3 regions of the Streptomyces sp. NPDC054866 genome follow, and region 2 is predicted to be linked to each of the others. Evidence: riboswitches for the same ligand, from Rfam matches in the RefSeq annotation. Region 2 holds a riboswitch; each other region holds the start of a gene.
The links. A riboswitch is a leader RNA that binds a small molecule or an ion and turns the genes downstream of it on or off. The one in region 2 is predicted to bind cobalamin.
Positions count from the first base shown of each region.

Region 1: it holds a riboswitch for cobalamin, as region 2 does, so the genes downstream of both, metE (5-methyltetrahydropteroyltriglutamate--homocysteine S-methyltransferase) here and ACWGI2_RS08970 (cobalamin biosynthesis protein) in region 2, are expected to answer to the same signal.
Region 3: it holds a riboswitch for cobalamin, as region 2 does, so the genes downstream of both, ACWGI2_RS19700 (ribonucleoside-diphosphate reductase subunit alpha) here and ACWGI2_RS08970 (cobalamin biosynthesis protein) in region 2, are expected to answer to the same signal.

Region 1 covers NZ_JBSGZA010000001.1:1,575,828-1,580,358, reverse strand. Annotated here, with positions in the region: gene aceB (malate synthase A) at 1-340, shown strand, start outside; gene ACWGI2_RS06725 (3-hydroxybutyryl-CoA dehydrogenase) at 337-1,206, shown strand; cobalamin riboswitch at 1,392-1,608, shown strand; gene metE (5-methyltetrahydropteroyltriglutamate--homocysteine S-methyltransferase) at 1,772-4,093, shown strand; gene ACWGI2_RS06715 (MarR family winged helix-turn-helix transcriptional regulator) at 4,123-4,531, opposite strand, start outside.
Region 2 covers NZ_JBSGZA010000002.1:59,947-64,477, reverse strand. Annotated here, with positions in the region: gene ACWGI2_RS08975 (cobyric acid synthase) at 1-1,051, opposite strand, end outside; gene ACWGI2_RS08970 (cobalamin biosynthesis protein) at 1,048-1,989, opposite strand; cobalamin riboswitch at 2,097-2,242, opposite strand; gene ACWGI2_RS08965 (hypothetical protein) at 2,347-2,598, opposite strand; gene ACWGI2_RS08960 (anion permease) at 2,611-3,885, opposite strand; gene ACWGI2_RS08955 (class II aldolase/adducin family protein) at 4,200-4,531, shown strand, end outside.
Region 3 covers NZ_JBSGZA010000003.1:948,373-952,903, reverse strand. Annotated here, with positions in the region: gene mctP (monocarboxylate uptake permease MctP) at 1-1,133, shown strand, start outside; gene ACWGI2_RS19705 (hypothetical protein) at 1,203-1,937, opposite strand; cobalamin riboswitch at 2,037-2,160, shown strand; gene ACWGI2_RS19700 (ribonucleoside-diphosphate reductase subunit alpha) at 2,297-4,531, shown strand, end outside.

The DNA.
Region 1 (4,531 bases), on a different contig from region 2:
CGCGGTCGCCCTGCGCTACTTCGCCGCCTGGCTGCGGGGACAGGGGGCCGTCGCCCTCTACGGGCTGATGGAGGACGCGGCCACGGCCGAGTTCGCCCGGGTGCAGATCTGGCAGTGGCTGCGCCACCGGGTCGCCGATCGCACGACGGTGCTCGCGCTGGTGGAGGACGAACTCGCCGCCCTGGGCGCGGAGTACCCGTGGGCGCCGCTCGACGAAATCCGCGGGCTCTTCGAACGGACCGCGCTGGCAAGGGAGTTGCCCGCGTTCTTCACCACCGATGCCTACAGCCGCCACCTTGTGGACCAGCCGCTCGCGCGCCGTTCGGAGGGACAGTCATGACAGCGGCCATACGCCGGGTCGGTGTGGTGGGCGGAGGCCAGATGGGTGCCGGAATCGCCGAGGTGTGCGCCCGCGCCGGCCTGGACACCGTGGTCTGCGAGGCCGACGCCCTCGCGGCGCGTGCCGCCCGCGAACGCGTCGCCGTCTCGCTCGAACGCGCCGTCCAGCGCGGCAAGTTGGACCGCATCAGCGCCGAGGAAGCGCTGGCCCGCATGGTCTTCACCGGCAGCCTCGACGACCTGGCCGACCGCCAGCTCGTCATCGAGGCGGTCGTCGAGGACACCGCGGCGAAGACGGAGGTCTTCGCCACCCTGGACAAGGTCGTCGAGGACCCAGGGGCGATCCTCGCCACCAACACCTCCTCCATCCCGGTCATGCGTCTGGGTATGGCGACCCGGCGTGCCGACCGCGTCCTCGGGCTGCACTTCTTCAACCCCGCCCCCGTCCTTCCCCTGGTCGAGGTCGTCTCCTCGCTGCACACGGCCGCGGAAACCGTGGCCGCCGTCGAGGACTTCGCCACGTACACGCTCGGCAGGACGGTCGTACGGTCCAAGGACAGGGCGGGTTTCGTCGTCAACGCGCTGCTCGTGCCCTACCTTCTCTCGGCGATCCGCATGACGGAGTCCGGCTTCGCGACGGCCGCCGACGTGGACGCGGGCATGGAGCTCGGCTGCGCGCACCCGATGGGACCGCTGAAGCTGGCGGACCTGATCGGCCTGGACACGGTCGCCTCCATCGCGGCGTCTCTCTACGAAGAGTTCAAGGAACCCCTGTACGCACCGCCGCCGCTGCTCCTGCGCATGGTGGAAGCCGGGCTGCTCGGCCGCAAGAGCGGGCGCGGGTTCCACCTCTACGACCGGGGCTGAGGGGCCCGGGTCCGCCGCCGGGCTGAGGGGCCCGCGGCTGCTGTGAGCGGGGCGCGGAACAGAGTGGTGATCTGTTCCGCGCCCCATCACGTGTTCGCCCCCCTGCCCCCCCCGGCCAAGGCATGGGTGTCTCACCTCACGGTCCGGAATGTGATCAGCACTGCCCAAGAGGCCGACCACCCTCTAGCCTGACCTGTGCAGCTGGTTCGCCCTGTCCGCCAGGCAGACGCGTCGTAAGAGGGAACCCGGTGGGAATCCGGGACTGCCCCGCAGCGGTGAGTGGGAACGACCGCCGTCATACGCACTGGGTCCGAGAAGGATCCGGGAAGCGACGGCCAGTAGGGATCTGCCTCGGCAGGTGTGCCCACGAGTCCGAAGACCTGCCCGTTGCCCGCATGTGATCCCTCACGTGCGGATATCCCGGTGACCTCGTGGGCGGGTCGGCGTACAGATCAGGTGGAGCACCGCGCCGGTGGCGCGCGTCCGGTCCACCCGGTTCGTCCTCCCTTCGCGTCCGTGTCCCGTCCCCGGGATTCTCAGGAGTCATCTCGCGAAGGAGATTTCCGTGACAGCGAAGTCCGCGGCTGCGGCAGCACGATCCACCGTGTACGGCTACCCCCGCCAGGGCCCCGACCGGGAACTGAAGAAGGCCGTCGAGGGCTATTGGAAGGGCCGCGTCACCGCCGACGCCCTCCGGGAGACCGCGGAGCGGCTGCGCAAGGCCACCTGGCGGCGCCTGTCCGACGCCGGTATCCACGAAGTGCCGACCGGCGACTTCTCGTACTACGACCATGTCCTGGACACCAGCGTCATGGTCGGCGCCGTCCCGCAGCGGCACCGCGAGGCCGTCGACACCGACACGCTCGACGGCTACTTCGCGATGGCACGCGGCACCCAGGACGTGGCGCCCCTTGAGATGACCAAGTGGTTCGACACCAACTACCACTACCTGGTCCCGGAGTTGGGCCCCGACACCGTCTTCAGCGCCGACTCGGCCAAGCAGGTCGCCGAGCTCAAGGAGGCCGTCGCGCTCGGCCTCGCCGCACGCCCGGTGTTGGTCGGCCCGGTGACCTATCTGCTGCTTGCCAAGCCCGCGCCCGGCGTGGCCGCCGACTTCGAGCCCCTGACGCTCCTTGACCGTCTGCTACCCGTGTACGCCGAGGTCATCGCCGATCTGCGCGCGGCGGGCGCCGAGTGGGTGCAGCTCGACGAGCCAGCCCTCGTCCAGGACCGCACCCCGGCGGAGCTCAACGCCGTCGCACGCGCCTACCGTGACCTGGGCGCCCTCACCGACCGCCCGAAGCTGCTCGTCGCCTCCTACTTCGGCAGGCTCGGCGAGGCGCTGCCCGTGCTCGCCAAGGCGCCGGTCGAGGGCCTCGCCCTGGACTTCACGGAGTCCGCCGCCAGCCAGCTCGAGGACCTCGCCGCCGTCGGCGGGCTGCCCGGCAAGCGGCTGGTCGCGGGCGTCGTCAACGGCCGCAACATCTGGATCAACGACCTGGAGAAGTCCCTGTCCACGCTGGGCACGCTCCTGGGCCTCGCCGACCGGGTCGACGTCTCCGCGTCCTGCTCCCTGCTGCACGTCCCCCTGGATGCCACCGCCGAGCGGGACATCGACCCGCAGATCGCCCGCTGGCTCGCCTTCGCCCACCAGAAGACCACCGAGATCGCCACGCTGGCCCGAGGCCTGGTGCAGGGCAGGGACACCATCACGGCCGAACTGTCCGCCAACCGCGCCGACCTGGCGTCCCGCTCCGGGTCGGCCCTCACCCACGACCCGGCCGTACGCTCCCGCGTCGCCGCCGTCACGGGCGCCGACGCCCGCCGTGCGCACGCCTATCCGGAGCGTGCGGCGGCTCAGCGAACCCGCCTCGGTCTGCCGCTGCTTCCCACGACCACCATCGGCTCGTTCCCGCAGACCACCGAACTGCGCACCGCGCGGGCCGACTTGCGGGCGGGCCGCATCGACACGGACGGCTACGAGGAGCGCATCCGCTCCGAGATCCGCGAGGTCGTCGCGTTCCAGGAGAAGGCGGGCATCGACGTCCTGGTGCACGGCGAGCCCGAACGCAACGACATGGTGCAGTACTTCGCCGAGCAGCTCACCGGCTACCTCGCCACGCAGCACGGCTGGGTCCAGTCGTACGGCACCCGTTATGTGCGCCCGCCGGTCCTCGCGGGCGACATCTCCCGGCCGGAGCCGATGACGGTGCGCTGGACCTCGTACGCCAACTCCCTCACCGACCGCCCCGTGAAGGGCATGCTCACCGGTCCTGTCACCATGCTCGCCTGGTCCTTCGTCCGCGACGACCAGCCGCTGGGCGACACGGCACGCCAGGTCGCCCTGGCCCTGCGCGACGAGGTCAACGACCTGGAGACCGCGGGGACTTCGGTCATCCAGGTCGACGAGCCCGCGCTGCGCGAGACGCTGCCGCTGCGCACCGCCGAGCACGCCGCATACCTGGACTGGGCCACGGAATCCTTCCGCCTCACCACGAGCGGCGTCCGGCCGGACACGCAGATCCACACCCACATGTGCTACGCCGAGTTCGGAGACATCGTCCAGGCCATCGACGACCTCGACGCCGACGTCATCAGCCTGGAGGCCGCGCGCTCGCACATGCAGGTGGCCCGCGAACTGACCGAGCACGGCTACCCGCGCGAGGCGGGACCTGGCGTCTACGACATCCACTCCCCGCGCGTACCGAGCACCGAGGAGGCAGCGGCCCTGCTGCGCAAGGGACTTGAGGCCATCCCCGCCGAGCGGCTGTGGGTGAACCCCGACTGCGGCCTCAAGACCCGCGGCTGGCCCGAGACCAAGGCCTCCCTGGAGAACCTGGTCGCGGCTGCGCGCGAGGTGAGGACGGAACTGCCCTCGGACTCCTGACCCGAACGCACCCGGGCGCATGCGGGGGGTCAGGCCTCGCCTCCCGTATGCGCCACCCGCGAAAGCAGCACATGCAGCATCTCCCGCTCCTCCACCCCCAGCGGAGCCAGAAGTTCGTCAGTGACCCCCCGCGCCACCTCATCGGAGTCCCGCAGGAAGTCGTGGCCCGCAGGCGCGAGAGCCACGATGCGGCGGCGGCGGTCGTCCGGGGCCGGGCGGCGTTCGACGAAGCCGAGGCGTTCCAGGTCGTCGACCAGGCCGACGATCGCGCTGGGGTCGTAGCCCAGCTCCTGGCTCAGCTCGCGCTGGGCCGCGCCCTCCACCGTGGCCAGATAGCGCAGCAGCGCGTAGTGACGCAGGCGTAGGCCGGATCTCTGGAGCGCCGCGTTGAACAGCTGGCCCGAGCGCAGGCCGAGGCGGTAGAGCAGATAGCCCGCG
Region 2 (4,531 bases):
TGTGCTCGCCGAGCACCTGGAAACCGCCGCAGATCCCCAGCACCGGACGGCCCTCGGCGGCGCGCCGCGCGATGGCGTCGGCGAGGCCGCGCTCGCGCAGCCACTCCAGGGCGCGGACCGTGCCGCGCGTCCCCGGCACGATCACGAGATCGGCGTCGACGAGTTCTTCGGCCCGGTCCACGAACCGCACGACGACGCCGGGTTCGGCGGCCAGCGCGTCCACGTCGGTGAAGTTCGACATCAGCGGTACGGCGCAGACGGCGACGCGCAGCACGTCCTCGCCGACCGGGGGAGCGACGACGGACTCCCGCACGGCGCCCCGCAGGGACACCCGGAGCCCGTCCTCCTCGTCGATGCCGAGGCCGTGCTGGAACGGCAGCACACCGAACGTGCGCCGCCCGGTGAGCTGTTGGAGCATGTCGAGCCCGGGTTCGAGCAGCGAGACGTCGCCCCGGAACTTGTTGACGAGATACCCGGCGACCAGCTCCTGGTCCCCGGCGCTCAGCAGCGCGGTGGTCCCGAAGAAGGAGGCGAAGACGCCTCCGCGGTCGATGTCTCCCACCACGACCACGGGGAAGCGGGCGGCCCGCGCGATCCCCATGTTCACGATGTCCGTACGTCGCAGATTGATCTCGGCGGGACTGCCCGCACCTTCGCAGATCACGGCGTCATAGCTGCCCCGAAGTTCCTCAAGGCATCCCACGACGGTGGAGAGCAGCGCCTCTTGCCGCCCCCCGTGGTAGCCGCGCGCGCTCATCTCGCCCACCGGCTTGCCCATGAGGACGACCTGGCTGCTGCGGTCGCTGCCCGGCTTGAGCAGCACGGGGTTCATCAGCGCGGTCGGCTCGACCATGGCGGCCTGCGCCTGCATGGCCTGGGCCCGCCCGATCTCGGCGCCTTCGCGCGTGACGAAGGAGTTGAGGGACATGTTCTGCGCCTTGAAGGGCGCGACGGAGCCCCCTTTGCGGGCCAGCCACCGGCAGATCCCGGCGGTGACGACGCTCTTCCCCGCGTCGGAGGTGGTTCCGGCGACGAGCAGTCCACCACTCATGAGGCCCTGCCTTTCCGTAGAGCGCTCACGGCCGCCGCGACGCCCAGGGCAAGGAGACCCACCCGTCGCGACAGCTTCACGGCCTGTTCGATGTCGGGGACTTCGACGCCCCGCCCGTCCCCGTTCAGGACGGGCCGGTGCTCGACACGCCCCGCGTACGAGAGAGTCCCCCCGAGCCGTACGCCCAACGCCCCGGCGAAGGCGGCCTCGACGGGCCCGGCGTTGGGGCTCGGGTGCTTGGCGGCATCGTCACGCCAGGCGCGCACCGCGCCACGTGGCGAGTCCCCGGCAACGGCCGCGAGTACGGCGGTGAGCCGGGCGCCCGGCCACCCCAGTACGTCGTCGAGCCGCGCGGAAGCCCACCCGTAGCGGCGGTACTTCACGGACTTGTGCCCGACCATGGCGTCGAGCGTGTTCACGGCCCGGAAGGCGACCAGCCCGGGCACTCCGCCCAGAGCACCCCACACCAACGCCCCCACCACGGCGTCGGACGTGTTCTCGGCGACGGACTCGACCACGGCCCGCGCGATGCCGTCGGCGTCGAGGGCCTGCGGATCCCGCCCGCACAGATGCGGCAGCCGCTCCCGTGCCACCTCGACGTCCCCGGCGGCGAGCGCCCCGCCGATGGCCCGCGCCTCACGCCCCAGCGAGGTGCCGCCGACCACGGCCCAGGTGGTGGCGGCGGTCAGCGCGACGGACGCGGCGCGCGAATCACGTACAAGAGAAGAGGCCAGGGCGGCGGCACCGGCCGCGCCTCCGGCGCACACCACGGCATGCAGGGCGCCCCACCCGCGGTGGTCACGCCACAGCACACGCTCGACGGCACCCGCGGCCCGGCCGAACGCGGCGACCGGATGCCCGCGGCGGGGATCGCCGAGGAACAGGTCACCGAGGAGGCCGGCGGCGGCGCCGTACGCGAAGTCGCGATCGGCACGCATGGCTTCAGCCGGTCGCTGTGCCGAGAAGAGAGCTCACGCTCGGGAACTGGTCCGGCAACGGGCGGCCGCGCATGGCGATATGTCCTCACTCAGGGTGTCCGCGCCCTGGTTCGACGTGATCGGCGGCGAGAGTTCCTGGCTTCCGAGGAGTCAGCTCCTCGATGACAGTGGCGGGACCGCGCCGGATTCGCACCGGCTTCCTCTCCTGCTGCCGTATTGGCTCCGGCAGTCCACCACGGCCCGCGAAGGCCCGTCAACTCGCTGTTGACCTGCGACGGGAGAGTGTGCGGAGGCCCACATACGAAGGTGGGGCGCGAGACGCCGAAGCGTCCCGCACCCCACCCGAAACTCCGGTCGTCAGGCGACGATCAGATAGATCCCGTACGCCACGGCCGCCGCGCAGAGCGCGAAGCACACGTACGCGCCCGTGCGGGCCGCGGAGGCGGTGCCGCCACCCGCGGTGGAGGCACCCGCGGAGGAGGCGCCGGACGTGGCCGCCTCGTGCTTGGAGAGGCCGACGATGCCGAGGGTGAACAGGCCCACCAGGGCCACTGTCACCGCGAGGCTGACTCCGAAGACGGAGCCGAGAGCTGCCCAGTCGATGTCCATGCTGACTTTTCCTTACACCGTGGCGGTCCGGGCGGGGTCCGCCGCGGTGCCGGTCGGGGCCGGGATGGTGGCCTTGACGAAATCGACGTCCGCGCTGGCCACGGCCGACCCGGTGGGCGGCGGTGTGACGGCGGCCATCGCGGTGGTCACGACGCCGGCGGGCTCGGCGGCGGAAGAGCCGCCGATCTCGTCGTCGGCGACGTTCGTGTGGTCGACGGCGTTGCGGCGGGACAGCACCCAGATGACGGCCGAGCCGCCGACCAGGAGCGCGGCGGTGACCGCGATGCCCCAGGGGCCCTGCTTGGTGAGGAACTCGGCCCCCGCGCCGACCAGACCGGCGGCCGGGAGGGTCAGACCCCAGGCGATGAACATGCGGGTCGCCGTGGACCAGCGGACCACACCGCCCTTGCGGCCGAGGCCCGCGCCCATCACGGCGCCGGAGCAGGACTGCGTGGTGGAGAGCGAGAAGCCGATGTGCGAGGAGGCCAGGATGACCGTCGCGGCGCTGGTCTGGGCGGCGAAGCCCTGCTGCGGCTGGAGGTCGGTGAGGCCCTTGCCCATGGTGCGGATGATGCGCCAGCCGCCGAGGTAGGTGCCGAGCGCGATGGCGACACCGGCCGAGACGATGACCCACATCGGGGGGTTGGCGCCCGGGTTCAGGACGCCGCCGGTGACCAGGGCGAGCGTGATGATGCCCATGGTCTTCTGCGCGTCGTTCGTGCCGTGGGCCAGCGAGACGAGGCCCGCGGAGGCGATCTGTCCGGCGCGGTAACCCTTGGCCGTGGCCTTGGTGTCGGTGTTGCGGCCGATCCGGTACGTCAGACGCGTGGCCGCCATCGCGGCGAGACCCGCCACGAGAGGCGCGGCCAGGGCCGGGATCAGGATCTTGGTGACGACGGTGCCGCCGTCGATCGACGACCAGCCCATCGACATGACAGCGGCGCCGATGAGGCCGCCGAAGAGTGCGTGGGAGGAACTGGAGGGCAGGCCCACCAGCCAGGTCAGCAGATTCCAGAGGATCGCGCCGACCAGGGCCGCGAAGATCACCTCTGTCTTCAGTCCGTCCTCGTTGACGATGCCGCCAGAGATCGTCTTGGCGACTTCGACGGAGAGGAAAGCTCCGACGAGATTCAGCACGGCGGACATGGCCACCGCCGTCTTGGGCTTGAGAGCGCCAGTCGAGATGGTGGTAGCCATCGCGTTGGCTGTGTCGTGGAAACCGTTCGTGAAGTCGAACACGAGAGCGGTAACGATCACGATCCCGAGGAGAAGCGTGATGTGTTCCATTTACCCAGGCTTCTGTTGGACGTCAGTGGCAAGTGGAACGTAGGCAACCTGAGTGAACGGAAAGTGAACTGGGACGGGCCGTGCGGTGACCCAATGCGGGGCGCCGCCACTCCGCTTCCGCCGGGACCCTGCCGGTGATCGGCCGGAGGGGCGGCGGGAGGCCATGGGGGACCCGGAATCCCGGCTTCCCAGGGTGCCCGACCACCCCCGGGCGAAGCTCTTCAACTGGCCCGATGAGCCGTGGAAGAGATTCTGATCACCCGGCAGTCCGGAGGCCGGGCCCACGTCCCCGCCTGCCCTGGCAAGATCACGGCATGACGGAGCAGCGGGACGAAGACCGGGGCCGGCAGGACGCGATCGAGCGGGCGTGGGGCGAGCTGGTGGCGGCGGCCCGCAGAACGGTGGCGGACGGCCTGGTGGTCGGCACGTCGGGCAATGTGTCGGTGCGCGTCGGCGGCACGATCCTGGTCACCCCGAGCGGGGTGCCGTACGACCGTCTGGGGCCGCGGGACGCGGTCGGTGTCGACGCGGACGGCAACCAGCTCTTCGGCGACCTCGCTCCGACCAGCGAACTGCCCATGCACCTTGCGGTCTACCGCACCACGTACGCCGGAGCCGTGGTCCACACCCACGCGGTGCACGCCAC
Region 3 (4,531 bases), on a different contig from region 2:
GGTTCATCAAGGACCTGCCGCTCCTGATCGCGTTCGCGGTGCTCGCCGCGTACACGTACTCGTCGGGTCTGCGCGCACCGGCGCTGATCGCGTTCGTGAAGGACGGTCTGATCTACCTCGTCATCGCCGTCGCGATCATCTACATCCCGATCAAGCTCGGCGGCTTCGACGAGATCTTCCAGGCGGCGGGCGACAAGTTCTCTTCGGCGAACGAGGCGGCGGGCAAGCCCGTCGCGGGCCTGGCACCGGGCGAGCCCGGACAGTGGACGTACGCGACCCTGGCCCTCGGCTCCGCGCTCGCGCTGTTCATGTACCCGCACTCGATCACGGCGACGCTCTCCTCCAAGAGCCGCGACGTGATCCGCCGCAACACCACGATTCTGCCGCTCTACTCGCTGATGCTCGGCCTGCTCGCGCTGCTCGGCTTCATGGCGATCGCGGCCGGGGTCAAGGTGGAGAACGGGCAGCTGGCGATCCCGCAGCTGTTCGAGAACATGTTCCCCGACTGGTTCACGGGCGTCGCGTTCGCGGCGATCGGCATCGGCGCGCTCGTCCCGGCGGCGATCATGTCGATCGCGGCAGCGAACCTCTTCACCAGGAACATCTACAAGGACTTCATCAAGCCGGACGCGACACCCGCGCAGGAGACGAAGGTCTCCAAGCTGGTCTCGCTCATGGTGAAGGTGGGCGCGCTCGCCTTCGTCCTCACCATGGACAAGACGGTCGCGATCAACTTCCAGCTCCTGGGCGGCATCTGGATCCTGCAGACCATGCCCGCGCTGGTCGGCGGGCTGTTCACGCGGTGGTTCCACCGCTGGGCGCTGCTCGCGGGCTGGGCGGTCGGCATGATCTACGGCACGGTCGCCGCGTACGGCGTCGCCTCGCCGACGCAGAAGCACTTCGGCGGCTCGTCCGACGAGATCCCGGGCATCGGCGAGATCGGCTACATCGGCCTCACGGCGTTCGTCCTGAACGTGGTGGTCACCGTGGTCATGACCTTCGTCCTGCGCGCCATGAAGGCCCCTGACGGCATCGACGAGACGTCTCCCGGCGACTACACCGCGGACGCGGGCGACCCGGGCGTCAAGGAGGAACTGCCGCCGGCCACGGTGGGAGCACCGGGCGGCCACTGACCCCCTTCTTGTACGTACGTGACGCGGGCCGCCGGAGGAATCCGGCGGCCCGCTCTCGTGCGTGCGGACTCACCCGGCCCGGTGGAGCTCCGTGCGAACCCTGGCCGCCGCCTGGGCGGCGGAGGTGAGCGTCAGCTTCTTGTCGGTGCCCGCGGTCACCCTGACGAGCACGCCACCGACCCGCACCTCGACGTCGTAGCGCGGACGGCCGCCGTCGTACTCGTCGCCGCCCACGATCCGCGAGGTCTCCAGGAGCGCCTCGTCGCCGAGATCCGGCAGCCTCTCGGCCACGTGGTGCTCCTCGACGGGGGCCGCGTCGGTGTCGACGGTGACGCGAGGGCACGCCTTGTTGAGCTGCCGGCGCAGTTCGATGTGGCGCCCGGCCCGCTCGGCGGTCATGGAGAGCAGGGACGCGTGGACGTAGGGATTCTCGTCCTCGACCGCCTCGGGGAACGGACGCACGGTGTGGCTCGCGCTGGGTCCCCGCAAGCGCAGCAGTTGCTCGTGCACCTCCTCGCCGGCAGCACAGGCGCCCCAATCACCGCCACCCTGGTACGGATTGGAGGGGCCGGACGTCACGTCGTACGCCCTGGCCCTCGCCCCGATCGCCTTCGCCGGGAGCAGCGCCGACTTCAGCTCGGCGTCCGTGAAGATCTTGCCGGGGTCCACGTCTCCGTCGACACCGGCGGCCGTGGTCGACTTCGGGGTGCGCGTGGGCTTCGTCTCAGCGGTGCTCCCCTCGCCCCCGCACCCCGTGAGCAGCATCAGCAACACCGCCGTACAGCCCGCGCCCCGCCCTCGCACGCCGTCTCCCCCTGTTCGACGATCAGTTCGGCGCCACCCTAGGGGATACGCGCGCCGACACAAGATATGGGGCTGCCTCGCAGAGCCAGCACAAGATGTATGCTCGTGCTCGCTGTCGCCGCAGGGGAATCCGGTGCAAGTCCGGAACTGTCCCGCAACGGTGTATGAGTACGCATTTGTCGTGCTCGCAAGTCCGAAGACCTGTCGACAGTGCGCCCGTTCCGACCGGTCCGGGTGCCAACGACGTCCGGGCCTCGTGGAATGGGCTGGTGGACGCGGAGCGCAGCCCTGTCCAGGGGCGGCCCCCGTGTGTCACTCCTGCCCTCCTCAAGGCTCCGAGCCGAGCGAGGGAGTGCTCCGTGACCATCGCGCCAGCCGAACCTGCGTCAGCGCAGACCACCGACGATCAGCGGATCGCCGACGGCCCAGGAACCGCGCTGCTGCGTACCCTGACCGACCTCACCGCCGACCTCCCCGACGCCGACCCCGGCCGGGTCGCCGCCGCGGCGCTGCGCGGCCGTTCGGCCAAGGCCGACGTGGCGGAGCTGCGGGACCTCGCGACCGAGGCGGCCGCCGGGCTCATCTCCGAGGATCCGACCTACTCGCAGCTCGCGGCCAGGCTCCTCAGCCTCAGCATCCGTGACGAGGCCGCGTCGCAGGGCGTGCGCAGCTTCTCCGACTCGGTTGCCGTCGGCCACCGCGAGGGGCTGATCGCGGACCGTACCGCCGCGTTCGTCACCGACCACGCGGAGCGCCTGGACGGGCTCGTGGAGGCGGCTCTGGAGGACGGCGCCGACTTCCGCTTCGGCTACTTCGGCCTGCGCACCCTGCACAGCCGCTATCTGCTTCGCCACCCGATCACCCGGCACGTCATCGAGACCCCGCAGCACTTCATGCTGCGCGTCGCGAGCGGCCTCGCCGAGGACGGCAGTGCCCGCGCGATGGCCGAAGTCGCCTCCCTGTACCGCCTGATGAGCCGCCTGGACTACCTGCCGTCCTCGCCGACGCTCTTCAACTCCGGCACCCGCCACCCGCAGATGTCGTCCTGCTACCTCCTCGACTCCCCGCTGGACGAGCTGGACTCCATCTACGACCGCTACCACCAGGTCGCGCGCCTCTCCAAGCACGCGGGCGGCATCGGCCTCTCGTACTCCCGCATCCGCGCCCGCGGTTCGCTGATCCGCGGCACGAACGGTCACTCCAACGGCATCGTGCCGTTCCTGAAGACGCTGGACGCCTCCGTCGCCGCCGTGAACCAGGGCGGGCGCCGCAAGGGCGCCGCCGCGGTCTATCTGGAGACGTGGCACTCCGACATCGAGGAGTTCCTGGAGCTGCGCGACAACACGGGTGAGGACGCGCGCCGCACGCACAACCTCAACCTCGCGCACTGGATCCCGGACGAGTTCATGCGCCGGGTCGCCGCCGACCAGGACTGGTCGCTGTTCTCTCCGGCCGACGTGCCGGAGCTCGTCGACCTGTGGGGCGACGAGTTCGACGCCGCCTACCGCAAGGCCGAGGCCGCCGGGCTCGCCCGCAAGACCATCCCCGCGCGCGATCTGTACGGCCGCATGATGCGCACCCTGGCGCAGACCGGCAACGGCTGGATGACGTTCAAGGACGCCGCCAACCGCACCGCCAACCAGACGGCGGAGCCCGGCCACACCGTCCACTCCTCCAACCTCTGCACGGAGATCCTGGAGGTGACGGACGACGGCGAGACGGCCGTCTGCAACCTGGGCTCGGTGAACCTCGGCGCCTTCGTGGACACGGCCGCCGGTGACATCGACTGGGAGCGGCTCGACGAGACCGTCCGCACCGCCGTCACCTTCCTCGACCGCGTCGTCGACATCAACTTCTACCCGACCGAGCAGGCAGGCCGCTCCAACGCCAGGTGGCGTCCGGTCGGCCTGGGCGCCATGGGCCTCCAGGACGTCTTCTTCCAGCTGAAGCTGCCCTTCGACTCGCCCGCCGCGCGCGCCCTCTCGACGCGCATCGCCGAGCGGATCATGCTCGCCGCGTACGAGGCGTCCGCCGACCTCGCCGAGCGCAACGGCCCGCTGCCCGCCTGGGAGAAGACCCGCACCGCGCGCGGCGTCCTGCACCCCGACCACTACGGCGTCGAGCTGACCTGGCCGGAGCGCTGGGCCGCGCTGCGCGAACGTATCGCCGCGACCGGCATGCGCAACTCGCTGCTTCTCGCCATCGCGCCGACCGCCACGATCGCGTCCATCGCGGGCGTGTACGAGTGCATCGAGCCGCAGGTCTCCAACCTCTTCAAGCGCGAGACGCTGAGTGGTGAATTCCTCCAGGTCAACGCCTACTTGGTGCAGGAGCTCAAACGGCTCGGCGTCTGGGACGCGCAGACTCGCGAGGCGCTGCGCGAGGCCAACGGCTCGGTGCAGGGCTTCAGTTGGATCCCGGCCGAGGTGCGCGAGCTCTACCGCACCGCGTGGGAGATCCCGCAGCGCGGCCTGATCGACATGGCCGCCGCGCGCACGCCGTTCCTCGACCAGGCGCAGTCCCTGAACCTGTTCCTGGAGACGCCGACCATCGGCAAGCTCTCCTCGATGTACGCCTACGCCTGGCAGCAGGGT